Regions from separate parts of the Enterococcus sp. BWT-B8 genome, predicted to be linked through region 2. Evidence: riboswitches for the same ligand, from Rfam matches in the RefSeq annotation. Region 2 holds a riboswitch; the other holds the start of a gene.
What was found. A riboswitch is a leader RNA that binds a small molecule or an ion and turns the genes downstream of it on or off. The one in region 2 is predicted to bind magnesium.
Positions count from the first base shown of each region.

Region 1: another riboswitch for magnesium. It lies ahead of mgtA (magnesium-translocating P-type ATPase); the one in region 2 lies ahead of LI951_RS12260 (GntR family transcriptional regulator).

Region 1 is NZ_JAJDJV010000011.1:111,234-121,092, forward strand. It holds gene LI951_RS11255 (alpha-ketoacid dehydrogenase subunit beta) at 1-454, opposite strand, end outside; gene pdhA (pyruvate dehydrogenase (acetyl-transferring) E1 component subunit alpha) at 457-1,566, opposite strand; gene mgtA (magnesium-translocating P-type ATPase) at 2,513-5,125, opposite strand; M-box (ykoK) riboswitch at 5,494-5,663, opposite strand; gene LI951_RS11270 (DUF1861 family protein) at 6,015-6,974, opposite strand; gene LI951_RS11275 (phospho-sugar mutase) at 7,109-8,833, opposite strand; gene LI951_RS11280 (glycoside hydrolase family 130 protein) at 8,836-9,859, opposite strand, start outside.
Region 2 is NZ_JAJDJV010000013.1:68,868-78,726, reverse strand. It holds gene LI951_RS12285 (glucose-6-phosphate isomerase family protein) at 1-606, opposite strand, end outside; gene LI951_RS12280 (hypothetical protein) at 596-1,003, opposite strand; gene LI951_RS12275 (PTS system mannose/fructose/sorbose family transporter subunit IID) at 1,033-1,851, opposite strand; gene LI951_RS12270 (PTS mannose/fructose/sorbose/N-acetylgalactosamine transporter subunit IIC) at 1,854-2,669, opposite strand; gene LI951_RS12265 (PTS system mannose/fructose/N-acetylgalactosamine-transporter subunit IIB) at 2,671-3,171, opposite strand; gene LI951_RS12260 (GntR family transcriptional regulator) at 3,262-3,975, opposite strand; M-box (ykoK) riboswitch at 4,287-4,455, opposite strand; gene LI951_RS12255 (DUF1667 domain-containing protein) at 4,591-4,938, opposite strand; gene LI951_RS12250 (NAD(P)/FAD-dependent oxidoreductase) at 4,935-6,203, opposite strand; gene LI951_RS12245 (NAD(P)/FAD-dependent oxidoreductase) at 6,196-7,653, opposite strand; gene LI951_RS12240 (glycerol-3-phosphate responsive antiterminator) at 7,804-8,373, opposite strand; gene LI951_RS12235 (hypothetical protein) at 8,734-9,009, opposite strand; gene LI951_RS12230 (DUF998 domain-containing protein) at 9,250-9,859, opposite strand, start outside.

The sequences.
Region 1 (9,859 bases), on a different contig from region 2:
ATGGATTTGATGGAATAACTACACGTAACCCCGGTGACTGAGCCATCAGTCCTTCCAGATTATCAGAATGGAGTTCGGGAGTGTGTACTCCTCCGCCAAATGGTGAACGAATAGTTACCGGGATATTTCTTGTACCGCTCATACGATAACGAGTACGAGCCATTTGAGCAACTACTGCATCCATTGTTTCAAAAATAAAGCCGAAAAATTGAATTTCAGGAACCGGACGATATCCTTCCAAAGCAAGACCAAACGCCAATCCGCCAATACCAGACTCAGCTAACGGCGTATCAAATACACGATCTTCGCCGAATTTTTCCTGTAAACCTTCTGTCGCACGGAATACACCGCCGTTTTTACCAACATCTTCACCAAAAACCAATACGTTTTCATCATTCTCTAACTCAAGAGCTAGGGCATCAGTAATAGCTTGAATCATTGTTTTTTGTGCCATGATTATTTCGACTCCTTCGCTTCGTAAATTGCAATTTGTTCTTTAATACTTTGTGGTTGTACTTCAAACATATGTTTCAGGAAATGAGAAACTTTTTGTTTGCCCACTTTATCTGCTTCAGAAATTGCTGTTTTAATTTCTTCTTTTGTTTGTTCAATAATTTGTTCTTCTTTTTCTTCAGACCATAATCCCTTTTCAGTAAGATAATTACGGAAACGGATCAATGGATCTTTTTGTTGCCACTCATCGTCCATTTCTTTTGAACGGTAACGAGTTGGGTCATCCCCTGACAATGTATGTGGACCATAACGGTAAGTTAATGTTTCAATTAAGACAGGGCCGTTTCCTTCTGCTGCCCAGTCACGTGCTTCCTTAGCAACTGTGTAAACAGCCAAAGGATCCATTCCATCTACTTGGATACCTGGAATTCCTGCTGCCACTGCTTTTTGTGCCAGCGTTTTAGCCGCTGTTTGTTTTTCACGAGGAGTTGAAATCGCAAAACCATTATTTTGAATGATGAAAACGCCATTTGCCTGATACGCTCCTGCAAAGTTGATTGCTTCATAGAAATCTCCCTGTGAAGAACCGCCGTCACCAGTATAAGTGAAGACAACATTTTTTTTGCCGCGTTTCTTCATACCCAAAGCAACGCCTGCTGCTTGAATGTATTGTGCACCGATAATGATTTGTGGAGGCATAGCATGCAGATCATCTGCGTACATATTTCCTCCGGCATGTCCTCTTGACCATAGGAAAGCTTCTTTTAAAGGAAGACCATGTTGAACCAATTGCGGCACATCACGATATCCAGGTAACAGGTAATCCTCTTTTTCCATAGCGAAATGACTGGCCAATTGACTTGCTTCCTGTCCTGCTGTTGGAGCGTAGAATCCTAAACGTCCCTGACGGTTTAATGCAGTTGAACGTTGATCCAGCACTCTCGACCAAACCATGCGTGTCATTAATTCAACTAATTCCTCATCTGATAAATCCGGAATCAGCTCTTTGTTTACAACTTTCCCATCTTTATCCAGTGCCTGGTAAGTCGGGAACTCTGCGTTGACTTCATCCATTAGCTGATTAAAGTCAATAGGTTTTTTCTTGTTTGCCATTTTGTCACACAATCCTCTCTATTAACAATTCTTTTTTATTTTAGAGAAAAATGAAACAGCATTTAAAACTGTATCATTTTCTCTGCTACGTATACAAATTATCATTTATTTCAAAAAAGAGCAAGTAAATAAACTCAATGAATTCAAAAAGATTTCTAAAAGGAAAAACCCTTATAAAACAGTAACTAGTGATGAATATCACAAGTTTGAAATACATCCTCTCTGTTTCAAATCTGTTTTTAAGTTTTCTCACCTCCTGTTATAGTGTTTTATATCAAAAAATTATAACAGAAGCCTGCCTGTTATATCTTTATACTTATATTGTACTTGCTCATTGTTTAACTTTCCAATGATACCCTTTTCAAAAACAAGTGTTTTTTATCAATTATTTTATATTTCTCCAAAATTTCTGACATTGTCTTTCAACTATTACTTGTGATCCTTATTAAAGTAGTCTTTCAAATTCCTCAGGCAGGAAAGTATTAGCGGCTTATACAAAAATCATAGAACGGAATATCAATTTATCCCTTGGATTGACAGAATTACCTTCGGATTTTGCCGATTAAACAAATAACATCACTTAACCCCTTTGAGATGAAGGGCTACTCCCCGTCTCAGATAGTTTTTAAAAGCAAAAAAGGGACTATGACATAAGTATGTCTGAGATCCCTAAAACCGAATAAACGGTGTTCCAGTCTTTGTATGATTCGAGCATTCGAAGAAGCGTAGAAGCAAAGCCCCTCCATGCTTCGAGGATCGGAACGAAGTGAGAACCGTAGACTCAGAAAAACGGATACAGCGTAATGTTTTGTCTCGAGAATCGTTAGACTCGTAGAGACAGCAGTTCTGGAAATAAGTCGAACTATACTGAAAATATGAGTAGCTATTTTCGTATATTCCGACTTATTTCTTGAGACAGAACACTTCTGTCACAACATATTCTTTTTTAAATCCATTCTTTCGTCAAATGAATGTATAAACGTTTGGCAAATTCGACTGTAATCAGATACAGGATGATGATAGCAAAGAACCATCCCCAGTATGCTGTTGGCAATGCGGTAAATTCGAAAATCTCGCGTAATGGACTGATAACCAGACCGAAACCTAAAAGTATTGCTCCAAGACTTGTCAGAATTACCGGCACAGAAGCCGTACTCTGAATAAACGGCAGTTTGCGTGTCCGCACCATGTGTACAACCAATGTCTGACTGACTAAACCAACCATAAACCAACCCGTCTGGAACAGACTTTGGTTTGCAATCGTGTTTGCCCCAAACACAAACCACATCACCAGATAGGCCATAATATCAAAAATGCTGCTGACAGGTCCGATACAAAGTGTAAATTTAGCTAAGCTCTTGATTTCCCAGCGAACAGGTCTTACTAATTCATCTTCATCCACATTATCCCAGGGGATCGTCAGCTGAGCAACATCATAAATCAGGTTTTGAATCAGCAATTGTATGGAAAGCATCGGCAGGAATGGCAGGAAGGCACTCGCCACTAAAATAGAAAAGACATTCCCAAAGTTCGAGCTGATTGTGATCTTGATATATTTCATCATATTGCTGAAAACTTTTCGGCCTTCAATCACGCCTTCTTCCAGCACATTCAGACTCTTCTCAAGTAAAATAATTGAACTGGCATCTTTAGTAATATCCGCAGCTGTATCAACAGAAATGCCAACATCTGCTTTTCTAAGTGCGGGTGCATCGTTAATACCGTCTCCCATAAAACCAACTGTATGCCCATTTTTCTGAAGTGTTTCAATAATTCGAGATTTTTGCATTGGATTCAGTTTAGCAAACAAATTAGTCAGCTCAACTTCTTTTTCCAATTCCTCATTAGACATTTCATCAATTTCTGATCCCAGTACAACATGAGAAACCTCAATCCCAACATCCCCGCAAACTTTTTTGGCAACAATATCATTATCTCCGGTCAGAACCTTCACATTTACACCGTGCTCGTGCAGTGAACGAATGGCAGTAATTGCAGATTTTTTTGCCGGATCAAGAAATCCCATAAAGCCGATCAGCGTCATATCTTTTTCATCATCCGCACTATATATCGCTTCATTGTGAACATCTTTTTTCAGTGCTACAGCAATAACCCGCATTCCCTGTTCATTCATCTTACGGTTAACATCACGCATTTTCTGACGCAGTTCTTCGGTCAATCCAACAATTTCTCCATTAATTTCTGCATGAGTACAAACAGCTTCCATCTCTTCAACGGCTCCCTTAGTTACCATAAACTGATGTCCATCCGCATTTACAACAACGGTTAACCTTCTTCTCGAGAAATCAAAAGGAATCTCATCCAGTTTTGTCACAGTTTGAAAAGGAGTCTCTCTTTTATTTTCAGTATAGTAATTAATAACAGCTATATCCATCAGATTTTTCCAGCCTGTTTGATAATGAGAGTTCAAAAATGCCATATCCAATACTTGCTTATTCTCATCCCCCAAAGGATTTAAATGCTTCACCAGTACTACGCGATCTTCTGTTATTGTTCCGGTCTTATCTGTACACAGCACATCCATGCTTCCCAGATTTTGAATGGAAGGAAGCTCTTTTACAATGACTTTGTGTTTTGAAAGCATAATGGCTCCCTTTGCCAGATTACTTGTTACAATCATCGGCAGCATTTCCGGCGTTAGTCCGACAGCTACAGCAATTGCAAAGAAAAATGCTTCTCCCCATTCGCCTTTTGTCAAACCATTAATCAAAAACACAATCGGAAACAGAACCATGACCATTCTTAATAAAAATTTGCTGACTTTTGTCAACCCAATATCAAATGATGTTTTTCCTCTTTGTGTCGTTGCGTTTTTAGCAATATCCCCGAAGAATGTATTTTGACCTGTCTTTAAAATAATTGCTTTCCCCTGACCACTCAACACGTCAGTTCCCATAAAGATTAAATCCTGCATATCCAGTGCGGAAATATTTTGCTGATCCTTATCTACACCAGCATCTACAAATTTTTCAACCGGCATGGATTCACCAGTTAACGAGGATTGATTAACAAACAAGTCCTTTGTCCAAATCAGTACAGCATCCGCCGGTATCATATCACCAGTTGCCAGAGTAATAACATCCCCTGGGACCACTTCGTCCATTGGAATTTCTTTCGTATTGCCCTCTCTAGTTACAGCCGTTGTGTTTTCAATCAGTTCTTTCAGCGCAAGGCTGGCTTTTTGAGAACGATATTCTTGAACAAACGTAATAATTACACTAGCTAAAATCATTAACCCCATCACAACAGCTGCTTCGTAGTCTCTTGTTAATGAGGATACGACCATCAGCAAGGCTAAAACAAATACAAAAGGATCTCTAAATGCTTCAATAAACATGATAATTGCCGGTATCGGCTTTTGTGCTGAAACTTCATTGGGACCAAATTCTTCCAGTCGTTTTACTGCGTCTTCTTCAGATAGCCCCTTTTCAGAGGTCCGCAACTCCATCATTAATTCTCTTTCAGAGAGCATTGCCAGTTTTTTCAATTGCTGTTCTTTTGTTTCTTTTCTCAATTCTGTTACTCTTTTATTTGTCATCATTGTTCTTTCCTCCAACTCCTTCACTCGACTGAAAGGAAAGAAGCCTAACTAACCTTTTCCAGTTAAGTGAAGATTATTTTTGCTCCACCTCTGATGTGGGTCTTCCATGATAATCTTCCCTTCTGTTTTTTTATTGACTGTTCGTTAAATTTTTTGAAAATGACTGTCAGGTCCTTCGCTTCTTTCAAAGCGCCTCATGTCCATGGTACTTCCATCTGCTGAGAAACACAATTATTTGGTAACCCTGAAGCCGCTAAGCTTTTGGTCTCCTGTTCCAAATAAAAAATACAGCTTTTTGTTCAGCCTGTAAGTCCTGAAACATAAAAAACGCATACCCAACAATAGAGCATGCGATAAACAGCATAAATATATTCTCCATCGTTGAGCTTTAGCACTATATGGCGTAGATAATTTCTTATCAGCTGCATTATGAATGACCTTCACGATCATTCCTGTTCTACCAGCTAAGAGTCTCTCGAATCTTTCGCGGCAGCAGCATATTTCCATATAGGAGCCTCACCTAACAATTCATTATTCAAATTTTTAACCAAACTCATCATAAATGATTCGCCCATAAAAGTCAAAACAAATACGCCTGCTAAATAGCAAATCTTGTTCTATTTTATTCAGGATAACTCAATGAAACTTTTGAATATTATACTCAAAATAACGAGCTGATTTTCCTGTAAGCAGTTTTATTATCTCTGCTTTAATCGAAGCACAGTCTGCCTTGCTCATGCTGATAAAAACAAATGAAGAAATAAATCATAGCTTATCAACGATTTTAGGAGAAATTTTCTTGTCGCTATAAAAACACAACGAAGGATGAATTAATACTTTCTCATCACAATTATTTTCGAAATAATAACCGAAGATAACTGCACTTTTAAGAAAACTTCAAAACAGAATTTACAATCTGTCCATAGCCTTTGAATGGATACGTAATCTTAACAACTCCTTCTTGTGTATCACCGATACCAGAAAAAAGCTCACAATTCTCATCATCATGATAAATCATCCCTGAAGGGAAGCAACAATCTTTTAAATGTTCCCGTTTTGCAGGTCCTTCCGGGTAGCTCTTCCTTGTTGCAATAATTTTGTAATCGTCAACCGCTAAAGTAAGTGGATCAAAAACAAAAGACATGACTGTATAAACACTTTGTTCTTCTTCAAGATAAGATAAATGCCCGATTACACCGATTTTATTTGTATCCAATAAAAAAACCTGATTGACCCCACCCCATTCCAGATTCCCAAACAAATCTGGCAGGATCTTGGCATTAGCAATTTTTTCAGCGGTCAATTCATCTAAATGATCAATGATCGTAAAACCAATTAGTGCCTCACTGCCATATTCTTTAATTAACTGTTTATCTCTAGGACGTGAAAAAACACCAATACGACCATCTGCTAATTGGACAATCCGAATATCCTTCATATTTCGCGGACCAGTAGTAAAGTATTTAAGATCGTTTAGAGCCTGTCCATAATAAAAATAACCAAAATAAGCTTCCAATTTATCTTCTTTTTTTACTTGAACATGAGTACCTCCCATAACAAGGTTGTTGTCAATCTTGGCAATATAAGGATCCTCTAATTGATAAACCATTGAATCTTCAACTAGCTTCCAACAATTTTTTTCAACCTTCTCGAATAGACGTACCCAGGATCGCATCCATTCACTTCGACGCTCTACTCGTCCAAAAAGATACCACTTATCCTCATAGTTAAAAGGTTGAGAACAATTATAAACATCAAAACCATCAACACCTTTAAAACGAAGAATTTCTGTTTCTGATTTTTGCTGCTCAGCTTCAAATAGCTGCTTTCTTTGTAATGCATTCATAATGACCTCCATCTTGACTCGCTCCGCTCTTCGAGTCAAATAGTTGATAAAAAACGGATGCGGATATTCGTTTATAATATAAAGCAGTAATGAATCTGCTAAAAAAGGACATCTGTCAGATCACTAGGTCCTCCTTATATTTGAACAAGCTGATGGAATGCAGCTTGTAGAGCCTTCATATTTTCATTGGCTTTTTCCTGTGTTGGTGCATTGACCGAATAATAAATTTTAAACTTCGGCTCAGTTCCAGATGGTCGAACGCACACCCAAAAATTATGTTTAAAGACGAACCTCAAAACGTTGGATTTAGGTAAAAGAAGCTTTTCTTGAGTTCCCTTGACTAAATCAACTTTCAAGGCTGATACGTAATCTTCTTTTACAATTAATTCAAAATCAGCTAAAGAAGTGAATTCTTTTTCTCGCAAATTTTCTACCAATTGGTTCATCTGATTAATCCCATTTTTTCTTATAAATTCTTTCGTTTCCAAAACTTCTTCATAATAGCCATATTCCTCATATATCATGTTCAAACGATCAATAAGATTACTATTTGAAAGCTGACAATCTAATGCCGCTTCAGCTAAGAGAACGGCTGCCTGAATTGCATCTTTATCTCGTACAAATGGTTCAATCAAATACCCATAGCTCTCTTCATAGCCAAATAAAAAGCGTTTATCATTTTGCTCTTCTGATAATTCAATTTGTTCACCAATAAACTTAAAGCCAGTAAGAGTGTTTCTGACTTGAATACCATTTGCTTCAGCGATTTTTACGCCTAAATCCGAAGTTACAATCGTTTTTGCCAAAAAGTAATCTGCTAAATTTTCCCCTTTTCGCTTTTTTTCCTTGATGAGATAGTCCAGTAATAAAGTACCGATTTGATTCCCATTTAAATAGATTGGCTTCCCATCTTTAAAGACAATAACACCTAAACGGTCTGCATCAGGATCTGTCGCAATTACCAGATCAGATTGATTTTTTAAAGCTTGTTTCAATGCTAGCTCAAAAGCATCAGGATCTTCTGGATTCGGGGATTTTACTGTAGAAAAATCCGGATCTGGGAATTCCTGTTCCTTCACTAACTTCAAATTTGAAAATCCTATTCGTTTGAATGCCTGACTAACCAAGATTCTTCCTGTCCCATGCAAGGGTGTATAAACGATTTTCAATTGGGAACCAAACATGTTTACTTTTTCATAGTTTTGGGTCACCAAACGTAGATTTTCCAAATACCATTCATCTGCCTCTGAAGAAAACACCTCAATCAGCCCTTCAGAAATATATTCCGTTAATAAATCCGCTTGAATTGATAACTCATTGGTTATTTCCTCCAGAATAGCTGTCAAACGTGCCGCTGTTTCTAAAGTTATCTGACCGCCATCTTGTCCGTATACCTTAAAACCATTGTATTGTTTTGGATTGTGGCTGGCAGTGATCATCACACCCGCAAAAGCCTGATAATGTCGAACCAAAAACGATAATTCGGGCGTTGGGCGCAATTGGTCGGATAAATAAACTTTGATTCCTTTAGATGCTAAAATTCGAGCAGTCCATCTTGCAAAAAGGTCGGAAAGATGCCGATTGTCATAAGAAATGACCACCCCTCTTTCAGCTGAGTGGTCATCAGATTCTAAAATATATTTTGCAAGACCTAGTGCAACACGTTTAATAGTATAGATATTGATCCGATTCGTTCCTACACCCAATTCTCCGCGCATCCCACCAGTTCCAAATTCCGGATAGCGGTAAAAACGCTCTTCTAGATCAGCTGGATTTGAAAGAGCAGCTAATTGCTCTTTCAAATCCAACTCTAAACTCTGAAACTTCTGCCATTCCTGCAATTTTGTCTGCCACTCCATCTCTATCCCTCTTTTGCCTGTTGAATGATTTCGCTGATAGAAAGTGTACAACCAGCCATAGAAGTATCTGCCACTCCGTAATACATAGTCAAGCGATCTTCATCAACAATACCACCACAACCAAATACTACATCACCAAAGAAGCCGTTTTTTTCATATTCAGCTTCCGGCTCCATAATCGGCTTTTGCGAACGAGCAATTACCTTCGTAGGATCATTCAAATCCAGTAACACTGCTCCCATACAATAACGATGCTCAGATGTTGCTCCATGATAGATAACTAACCAACCAGCTTTAGTTTTGACAGGGACCAACCCACCGCCAATCCGACCACTATCCCACTCTGTTTTTCTGATTCCTAAAAGATGTTTGTGATTTCCCCAGCTGACTAAGTCCGGTGAAGAAGCTATCCAAATGTCATAATTCCCGATACTTTTCAAAGAAGGTCGGTGTAAAGCATAATAGTTATCATTAATTTTTTCTGGAAAAATCAGCACATCTTTATTTTCTGGTGCAAAGATATTTCCTAAATCCTGATAATTTTTAAAGTCCTTTGTTGAAACTAGCGAATCACACACACCGACAGGAGAAACTGAACTAAAATTAATGTAATATGTATCATCAATCTTAGTACAACGAGCATCCTCAATCCCATAGCTTTGATACTCATTAAAAGGATATAAAAATGCATCATCGTCAATCATAAAATGATGCCCGTCTTTACTACGCGCAATTCGAATGTAAGATAGGGATGTTAAATAAATGAAGCTATCTAACTTATCTTTTTTGCGGATCATTCGGGGATCTTCAAAATCATAATCTGGATCATTATAATCAAATTCTACAATCTTCATTTGCTTGGTCCCAGTATCATAAACAGGTGCTTTAATTATATTTGGATCTTCAGAAATTGGGCGTTCTGCAACTCTTAATAAAAGCAGTACTTCACCATTGTATTCTGCTACTCCGCCGTTAAAGGCACCGATAACTTCATACCCCTCATGTAATGGCTTCACATCAGCTGGT
Region 2 (9,859 bases):
TTTCAACCATTTAACTTGATTATTTTCCATCACCGGATAAAAGGCCAGACCTTGTTTTTCTCTTATTTCTTTATACTCAAACGCATAATCACGAATACACCAGGCTCCAAAAAGCATTTTTTCATCTATGCTGGCATTAACTGTATAATGTGCCCAGTTTGGTGGAACAATCACGATATCTCCTTGTTTTGCTGCAATAACAATACAATGTCCAGGAACTTCACCTACAAATTCCTGCATATAAATATATGCCTGACCCTGTAAAATTTCGTATACTTCTGGTGTAGATGACTGACATGAGGGAGAAACGGCATGAATATGTCCTTGGCTGCGAACCAGCTCATTTCCAATTAACCCGTCATTATAGGCAACGATACCATAAAGCAGATTTCGTTTCTTTAAGTCTTTATAATGACCTTCTTTCCCTACATCCATTGCGATTGTGTATAATACTTCCGGTCCCTCAGCATGTTTATTCAATAAACTGCTGCGAATGTCATTTAAATGGCGCTTCTCTGCTCGTTCAGGATAAAATAGACCTTCACCAAATTCCAGCTTTAATTCTGCTTCATTCAACCAAATATTTAATCCAGAATTAAAACTCATCCTCACCCTCTCCTTTTTCGGGAACAATGGTATAATCTTGAATCGTTTCCCGTGCAGAATGGACTGCGTCCGAAATTAGCTCAGCAATTGGTTTTATTCCCCCAGACAGAACTAACTCAAGAATCAGCGGCAGATTCATCCCGCTGATTAAATGAACATTATTAATTTCGTTCAGCAAACTATACGCAGCGGCTCCCGGTGAACCTGAGGGGATATCACTGACAATGATAGTCTGTCCGTCAAAAGCATGGTCATGTAAAAATGATAGCTTTTTCTTAAAAGCTTCGATACCTTCCTCATCTAATTCTACTGCATAAAGCTCTGGCTGTTCACCGACAATAAATTCCGATGCTTTCTTCATACCGGAAGCAAGACCAAAGTGACTTACAAGTACAATTCGATTTTTCAGCTCTATCCGCTCCTTTATTAAAGTAAATATGCCAGACCAACTGCAGCAAATGCGACAATGAAATAGATAAAAATCAGCTTAACTGGGGAAACTTTTCTTTTAGCCATTAAATACCACGAAGTAAAAATTACTACCAATGGTGCTAATTTAGGAAAAATCCCATCTAATATTGCTTGTATATCAATTTCCGCTCCCGTCAAAGCAAATTTTGCTGGTATTTCAAGATTTACATACGAGGCTGCTACACCGCCGATCACTGTCATTCCTAATACTGTAATTGCTTTTGTTATTTGTTGTGCTTTTTCGCCAGTAAAAACATCTATTGACTCTGCTCCAAGCTCATACCCCTTAAAAAATAAATAGCGTGAACCAAAATAAACAATACTATTAAATGAAATGACGTAGAAAAAAACACCTAAACTACTACCATTAGCGGAAAGCCCCATTCCGATTGATAATAAAATGGGAATCAGCATTCCAGGCACCATCGAATCTCCAATTCCAGCTAGAGGACCCATCAAGCCAATTTTTAAGCTGTTAATCAGCTCACCTGTGATACCAGCATTCCCCATTGCTTTTTGTTCTTCAAGTCCAACTGCGATTCCATTGATTAATGCACCGACTTGAGGTTCTGTATTATAAAAAGCGGTGTGACGTTCCAACATTTCTTTTTTCTTCTCTGGTTCATCCTTGTAAAGTTTGTCAGCTACCGGCTCCATCGAAAGTGCAAAGCCCATTGCTTCTAAAAATTCAAAACTCATAGCAACCAAATTGTACATCATCCATCTATGATAGGATTTTGTCAATGTTTTTTTATCTAAGATTTTTTCGGTCATTGCTAAAACTCCTCCTCATCTTCTTCACCAATAACTACACCTGCTGAGCTGACAGAGCTGTTTTTATTCAATCCGTTGAAATAAAGATATGCAATCACAGCTGCAACGATTGTCAATGCAATCATATTCAACTCTAAGAATACAATGCAGACAAAACCTAATAAAAAGAATAAGAACAACGAATTTTCTTTAACCACTGCTGTCAACAACATAGCAATCCCGATTGCCGGCAGAACACCGCCTAAATAACTCATAACATCAATTAAATATTGAGGCATAGAATCCAGCATTGTTTTCGCAAATCCTGAACCAAAATAGAGCACTAAAAAAGAGGGAACAAATCTTGAAATAAAATTGACTAACTGAGGTCCAAAAATTGCATTCATTCGGAATTTTTTGTAATCTCCTTCACGAATTGCTGCAACTGCACGATGGTTCCAAAATGAATTGATAACCTGATACATATTAAAAACAATTGTTCCAAGAATTCCAATAGTTGTCGCCAGTGTTACAGCAACTTCTGTGCTGGTATTAGAAAGCATTGCCAATGCAATTGCCGGAAAAGCAACAAAATTTAGATCTGCAGGCATTTGCCCTCCTGGCGTTACCATTGCAATATAGACTGTTTGAATTGCAACACCCATCATGATTCCTTGTTTCATATCACCTAAAATCAGGCCAACAATCATCCCTGAGACTAAAGGTCGGGTAATCGTATACCAGCCTCCGGTCAATCCTAATAACCAAGGAGTTGATAATGCACCCAGATAACAAATCACAGAAATAGTGATTGCCTGCATCAATAATGTTATATCCACACTACTCTCCTCCTTCAGCTTTCAGTTCATCCCATGTCCTTCTTTTTGAATCAGGAACTAATTGAAATGAAATTGTCATGCCCTTTTGCTGCAGTACATCGAACGCTTCTTCTTCTTCTGGAATCATACTTAAATTTTTACCATATTTCTTGGCACCTTCACGGACACTCATTGGTCCCACATTCAATTCTTTTATCTCCGAAATAAAGTTAACACCGCTTTCAAAAATTCGGACAAGTGTTGCTGGCGAACGGGCGATCAAAAAATACTGACGTTTACTTTCAACGATTTTCGACCATTTTTGAATAATTTCCTCTTCGGTCATCACAAACCCTTTTAGGGGCAGCGGAACTGCCGATTTCAGCATTTTAGCCAATACAGGATTTGTTGCTGACGGATCATCAACTGCTACAACACCGTCACACTTTCTTTCGCTCATCCAACGAGTAACTACTTGACCGTGAATAATCCGGTCATCGATCCTAATAAATGAAATTGCCATTTTTTCCTTCCTCCCAATTGATATAATGTAATTACAATAAGATGTAATAAAAATATATTTCTAAATATAGAAATATATTTTTTACCTATTTTAAGTAAAGTCGTTGACATAGTAACGGTACTCACTGCCAATATAAAAACATTCTGAATACTCGTGAAATTGCTTCCCAAGTTGCTGTGTAATTCTAACCCTTTTTAAAATTGGTGTGTTTGTATCTATTTTGAGCACTTCCACTAAGTACTCACTAGGATTGACTGCCTCAACATATTCCTTAACTGAATCTACTATGATATCAAAAGTTTTTAAATATTCATAAAATGAGCCGTAATAATCTTCACTGCTTGTTGAAAAGAATGTTTCATACGTAAAATATGTGTCAAAAAATGCGAAGGCCAGTTCTTCAGTACCAAATATCCGCTGTAAATTCAGCACTGGATCACCTTCATTAATATTCAAAAAATTCGCAATTTTTGCTGTCGCTTTCACCATGTTAACTTTCGCTTCCAATGTATGCACTTTTCTGCCTAGATTATTCATCTCCTGTGTGAAGCTTTTGACCACAGTTTCTTTGACCTCCAGCTCCTTCGCCTGAACAAAGGTGCCTACTGCACGTTTTCGATACAGCAACCCCTCATTGACCAACTGATCAATCGCTTTTCTAATCGTGATGCGGCTGACGTCATAGATTGTACAAAGCTCATATTCTGTCGGGATCTGATCTTCGACTTTCCACTCACCAGAATTAATTTTAAACTTTAAATCACTGGCAATTTGAATGTACAGCGGCAATCTATTATCATTCATTCCTCCACCATCTTTCTACATCTCTTTGTCATAACAATAGCACATGAATGAATTTCATGCAAGCGTTTTTTTAATAAGAACTAAATTATTGCTTATTTCAAATTTTATAAAAGCATACCGCAACCTTATACTGACTGTAATTTTTTCGAAAATAGAGTACTTGGAGTTGTCCAGCGAAGTAACATAGACTGTTTAAAGCAACCTCTGTCAGTAAAAATCTATTCTGCCGAGTACCCTAACAAATGAGCTTCCGCTTCAAACTCAGCGATAGGTCATACTAAATTGCATCCTACAAAACTGATAAGAAAGAGAATTTGACCTATTCATTGAGTTTTAGCACTATACAACCTAAAGAACAACAGCTTAGCTGCCTTATGAAAAGACTTATATTCAACCATGCCTGTTCTCCCCATTGGAGTCTCTTGATATTTGGGACATCAGTCTGTGTTTGTATAGGAGCTTCACCTGACAAATCATACTTTATTTTCCCGTACAATTTAACAGAGCATTTTTTCCTTATCGACTGTAATCCTGTACCTCAAAACTTCTCTCCAAGATATCCAAAATCCTTGATAATGCTGAGCTTTCCCCATTAAAAAATTTTCTTTTTATTATCTACATGTTCCCTGTAGCCACCACATCTACCCCTGTATTCAACAGATTTTTTATTGCAATATCACCGATATTCACTGGTGCGTTCAATCGAACTTCATTGATCACCTTCATCGCCTCCATTACATATTCTTTAGGAATCCCATCCGTAGTTTTTACAGGACAGCGGCGGTGTCTTCCACCCTCAACAATTACAGTAGAAGTGACTACACGTATTGGATTAGTCGCTTCTGCTTTGCCATACTTCACACCTTTACTGCAGCTGTGACCGCTAACCTGATACTCATTTGCTGTATCCACCATTAAATGGCAGCCCTTGGGACACATAATACAGATAAACTCTTTCATCATCTGCCGACCTCCTCCACACAAATTTCTATTTCACCGTTCTGGATTTTATCAATAGCTTTCCGGGATAATTTAATTTTCTCCATCTCGCCAGGGACAATATAGCTCTTTCGCTGTTTTACCAGTGTTTCTCCTTGCGATTTTACTACGATTTGGCTGTCGCCATACACTTTATTTACTCGGAAAAACAGCTCAACCTTCTTATCAACCTTGTCTTCACGAATTTTTTGAGGAACTACATAGGTCACATGCTCCCCATTTTTTATGGTTAAGTAATCTACAGTCAGCTCATCCATCAAGTGCTGAGACAAAATAAATTCTGCTGCCGCCGCTCCGGCTCTCATGCTCTCAGCCGTTACAAAATCTACTAAATCATGTACGTGGACAACGTTTCCGCAGGCAAAAATTCCAGGAATCGACGTTTCCATATTTTCATAAACAAGTGCACCGTTTGTTCGATTATCCAATACAATTCCTGCACTGCGGCTAAGTTCATTTTCAGGAATCAATCCTACAGACAATAAAATCGTATCACAGGCAAAAATCTGTTCTGTCCCGGCAATCGGCTGTCGCTTCTCATCTACTTCTGAAACGACGACTTCCTCTACTCGGCTTTTCCCTCGAATCTCTGTAATTGTATGCGAAAGAAATAAGGGAATATCAAAATCGTCCAAGCATTGCACAATATTTCTTGTTAGACCGCCCGAATAAGGCATCACTTCAATACATGCCAATACTTTCGCACCTTCCAGTACCATTCTTCGAGCCATAATCAATCCAATATCTCCCGATCCCAAAATAATTACTTTTTTCCCTACAAGATAACCTTCTATATTGACATATCGTTGAGCAGCTCCCGCTGTATAAACACCCGCTGGTCGACTCCCCGGAATTCCGATGGCTCCCCTTGTCCGCTCCCGACAACCCATTGCAAAAATTAGTGCTTTTCCCTGTAAAATTTGATAGCCCTTTCTCTTATTAACAATGTGAATCGTTTTTTCTTTGGTTACTTCCAGAACCATCGTGTCCAAGTAAACCTTTATACTTGTTTCTTTCAGCATCTCAATAAAACGTCCCGCATATTCCGGCCCGGTTAATTCCTCTTTAAAATAATGAAGACCAAAACCATTGTGAATACACTGGTTAAGAATCCCGCCCAGTTCACTGTCTCTTTCAATGATTAAGATATCCCTGATCCCTTTTTCGTAAGCAGCCATTGCTGCTGCCAATCCAGCTGGTCCTCCGCCGATAATGATTAACTCATGCATGTTCCAGACCTCCCTTGGTTGCTTCTGTTAAAACATAACTGCTCGTGTGATCCTGCAAGATTTCCAGCGGAGACTTTCCCAGCTCATCTGCTAAAATCTCAACAACTCTTGGACCGCAAAAACCGCCCTGACAGCGTCCCATTCCGGCATTGCATCTTCGCTTGATGCCATCCACCGATGCAGGAACAACTGCTGAATGCACTGCAGCTCTTATTTCTCCTTCTGTAATCATTTCACAGCGGCAGATCACTCGTCCATAGCTGGAATCTTTCTGGATCAGCTTGTTTTTCTCCTCAATTGTCAGCTCCTGAAAAACAATTTTCTCCCGGGTATCCGTAGATTGGGCTTTCAATTGAAACGTACGTCCTATTGATTGTTCCAGTAACCTAATTCCATAGAGTGCAATTGCCGGAGCAGAGGTCAGTCCGGGAGATTTAATACCCGCTAAATCGATAAAACCAGGAGCAGCTTCTTGAATAATAAAGTCCTTTTTTGTACTGTTTGCACGAATCCCTGAAAAATTACGAATAGACCGTCTTAAATTAAGATCAGGGACCGTTTTTTTTGCCAGTTCAGATACCTGTCTCAATCCTTTGACTGTATTTCCTGTATCCATACCGCTTCCCAGCTCTGTTTTTGAAACTTCTTCAGCATTTGGTCCGACAATCAAGTTTCCATGTACAGTTGGGCTGACCAGCACCCCTTTTCCTACATTGGAAGGACATTGAAAGATAATGTGAGAAACAACTGAACCTTCAGATTTATCCAGTAAATAATACTCCCCCCGGCTGGGTACGATCTCAAAATCAGGCTCTGCCACCATATTATGAACAGCATCTGAATAAACACCCGCTGCATTAAAAACATATTTAATCTGATAAATTCCTTTTTCTGCTGTGATTTGGTAACCGGACTCTCTCCTGCTGATCTCCTTCACTTTATTATTAAGCGAAAGTTCCACGCCATTAACTACTGCAGTTTCAGTAAGAGCAAGACAAAGCTCCCATGGATTCACGACTGCAGCAGTCGGCGCATAAAGTGCCCCGAGGGCGCGGTGAGATAACCCAGGTTCCATTTCCAGAAGCTCTTCCTTATCCACCATCTGCAGCTCTGAAACCCCATTTTTAAGACCACGCGCATAAAGCTCCTGAATAACCGCTAACTCTTCTTTAGAAAATGCTGCCACCAGAGAACCAATCTGATGATAATGAACTGAAAGCTTTTGGCAAAGCTCTTTGGCTCGTGCAGCACCTTCCACGTTCAATTTTGCCATCAGAGTTCCCGGTTCCGGATCAAAACCGGCATGCAGGATAGCACTATTAGCCTTAGTTGCTCCCATACTCACATCATTTTCCGCTTCCAGAATTAAAACTTTCAGCTGATACTTACTTAATTCATAGGCTGTTGCAGCACCCACAATCCCACAACCGATAATCACCACATCGTACATCTTTTTTCCCCCTGTCTATATCTCTCAAGCACAAAAAAGAGAATACAGAAACAAACACCACTTTTTTTGGTGTCTGTTGCTATACTCTCTTTTCTCCAGCAAGTATTTAATTGTTTATATTATACCACCTATATAGAGCTTGGACAATAACTAGACAGACCAAGTCGGCACATTTGTCGTTGAAACAGCAAGGCTTCCTGCTCCCAAAGCACCCATAATATCTTCCTTGTCCCGAATCAGGCCGCCTACAATTAATGGTTTTTTTGACGATTTCACAATTTCTTTAATGATCTTCGGAGAAACATTGGGCAGCAGTTCAACCATATCTGCATCAATATGTGCAAGCTGTCTTTCCATATTTTCCAGAGCCGAAGAGTCCAACAGAAAAAAACGTTGAATAGCCAGCAGCTGATGTTTTTTAGCATAGCGGACAATCACTGATTTTGTTGAAATAATTCCATCAAATACTGTACATTTTTTTACATAGTCAATGGCTGCTTCATCCGAAGACAACCCCTTAACCAAGTCAGCATGCAAAAATGCAATTTTCTTACTCTTCTTAATTCTTTCCGATATTTCACTAAGCTGCATTAGATGGGACTGCAGAATAAAAACAACCTCAACCTCTGATGTCAATGCCGCAGTCAGCTCTTCTTCATTTTTTACCGCAGCAATCACAGGGGAAAGCTCCAGTTTTTTATATAAGTCACAGACATTCATTTAGAGAAACTCCTTATCTATTAAATGAGTGCTGAGAATTTCAGCTGTGGATAGCTGCCGATTCCTCTCAGTCTTTTTTATTTTATCATGCTGGAAGACAGGCAAACAGTATGTACAGACAAACCGATAAAGAAAAGGCTTCAGAAATCCTCTTGAACCCTTTCAAGACTTTTGGCAAATGGGAAATTTGACACTACAAATCCAGGAATAGCTGAAAACACTCACATTCCAAAGAACACTGCAGAAGATAAAAGAGGCGAAATTCAGAATCCAAAAAGGCATGAAATTTATCAAACGAACTTCATACCTTTATTTCATTTATTCTTTAAACTCTCATTTTTTAAACGCTTACAAATAGATCTATCGTTCTCCCAAACTTGCAAGATGGAAATCCAGCATATAATAGCGATAATCACTCTTTGAATACATTGATTTCTTGTTTTTCAGATCTTTTATTAAATCCAGGCGTTCCTCTTCTGTTACTTCTACCCAGTCCTTTTCATGAGTTCTGCAATAAAGGCGAAAAGGCAGCTCCTTATCCATACGTACTTCAAGAAAATTTTCAGGTTTTCCCAATCCGTGATATTCAGCATCTGTTAAAATTTCTCCAACGTAATTCATATATTTCCTACTCATGTATTTCTACCCCCTTCAGTTTTTATTTCTATCTGCTTATATAAAAATTATAATCAATTGTTGGATAGACAACAACTGTTTTTCAAATTTTTTTTTATCTGACTAAAAAATAGGATGTTGCAACTATCACATACGGAATATTGATTCCCCTTTTTTAATTTCAAAATAAATGATTTTAGGTGATGAGCTCTCCAACTGTTAAAATAGGTTTTACCCCTAAGACTGTAACTGACCTACCACTTAAGAAAATTTGCCTGAAGGTCTTCTAGACTGTCTAATTTGCATAAAGAAAAAAACAACTATAGGTAAATAATTAAAGAAAAAGCTGACATGCTGACAGAGTCCTATTTGGTTTAAAAATGGAAATTGGCTGACTTTGGGAATACGTGCCAGTCCGTAAATCCCCGCAAACAGTATACTGACAAACAGTGAAAATAGATAGAAATGACTAAGAGCTTTCTTCAGCTGTTTTTTATAAAGTAGAAACAAGAGGAATGGAAATAGCAAAAAACCGGTATACCCAAGCCCGGAGCCTATATTGTGTATCCATGTTGACAGGTTCCATCCTGCCTGCTCCATATTAATGCTGAACAAGCCAGTAAAGATACAGTCGCCAACACCATAAAAGCCTATTGCAGACACAAGTAATATTGTGAGTGTACGTGATGTATCGATAAACTCCTGATACAATGCCGGTAAGGCTAAAACAAAGAAGATTCCAGAGACTACTGACCAAATTAGAAATGGCTGACGTACCGGGCTGCTCACATCCCCAAACACACTGATTACCATCGTCAGCTGATTCATCGCCGGAAAAAACAGTCCCAGAATGTATGGAGTTAAAAAATCA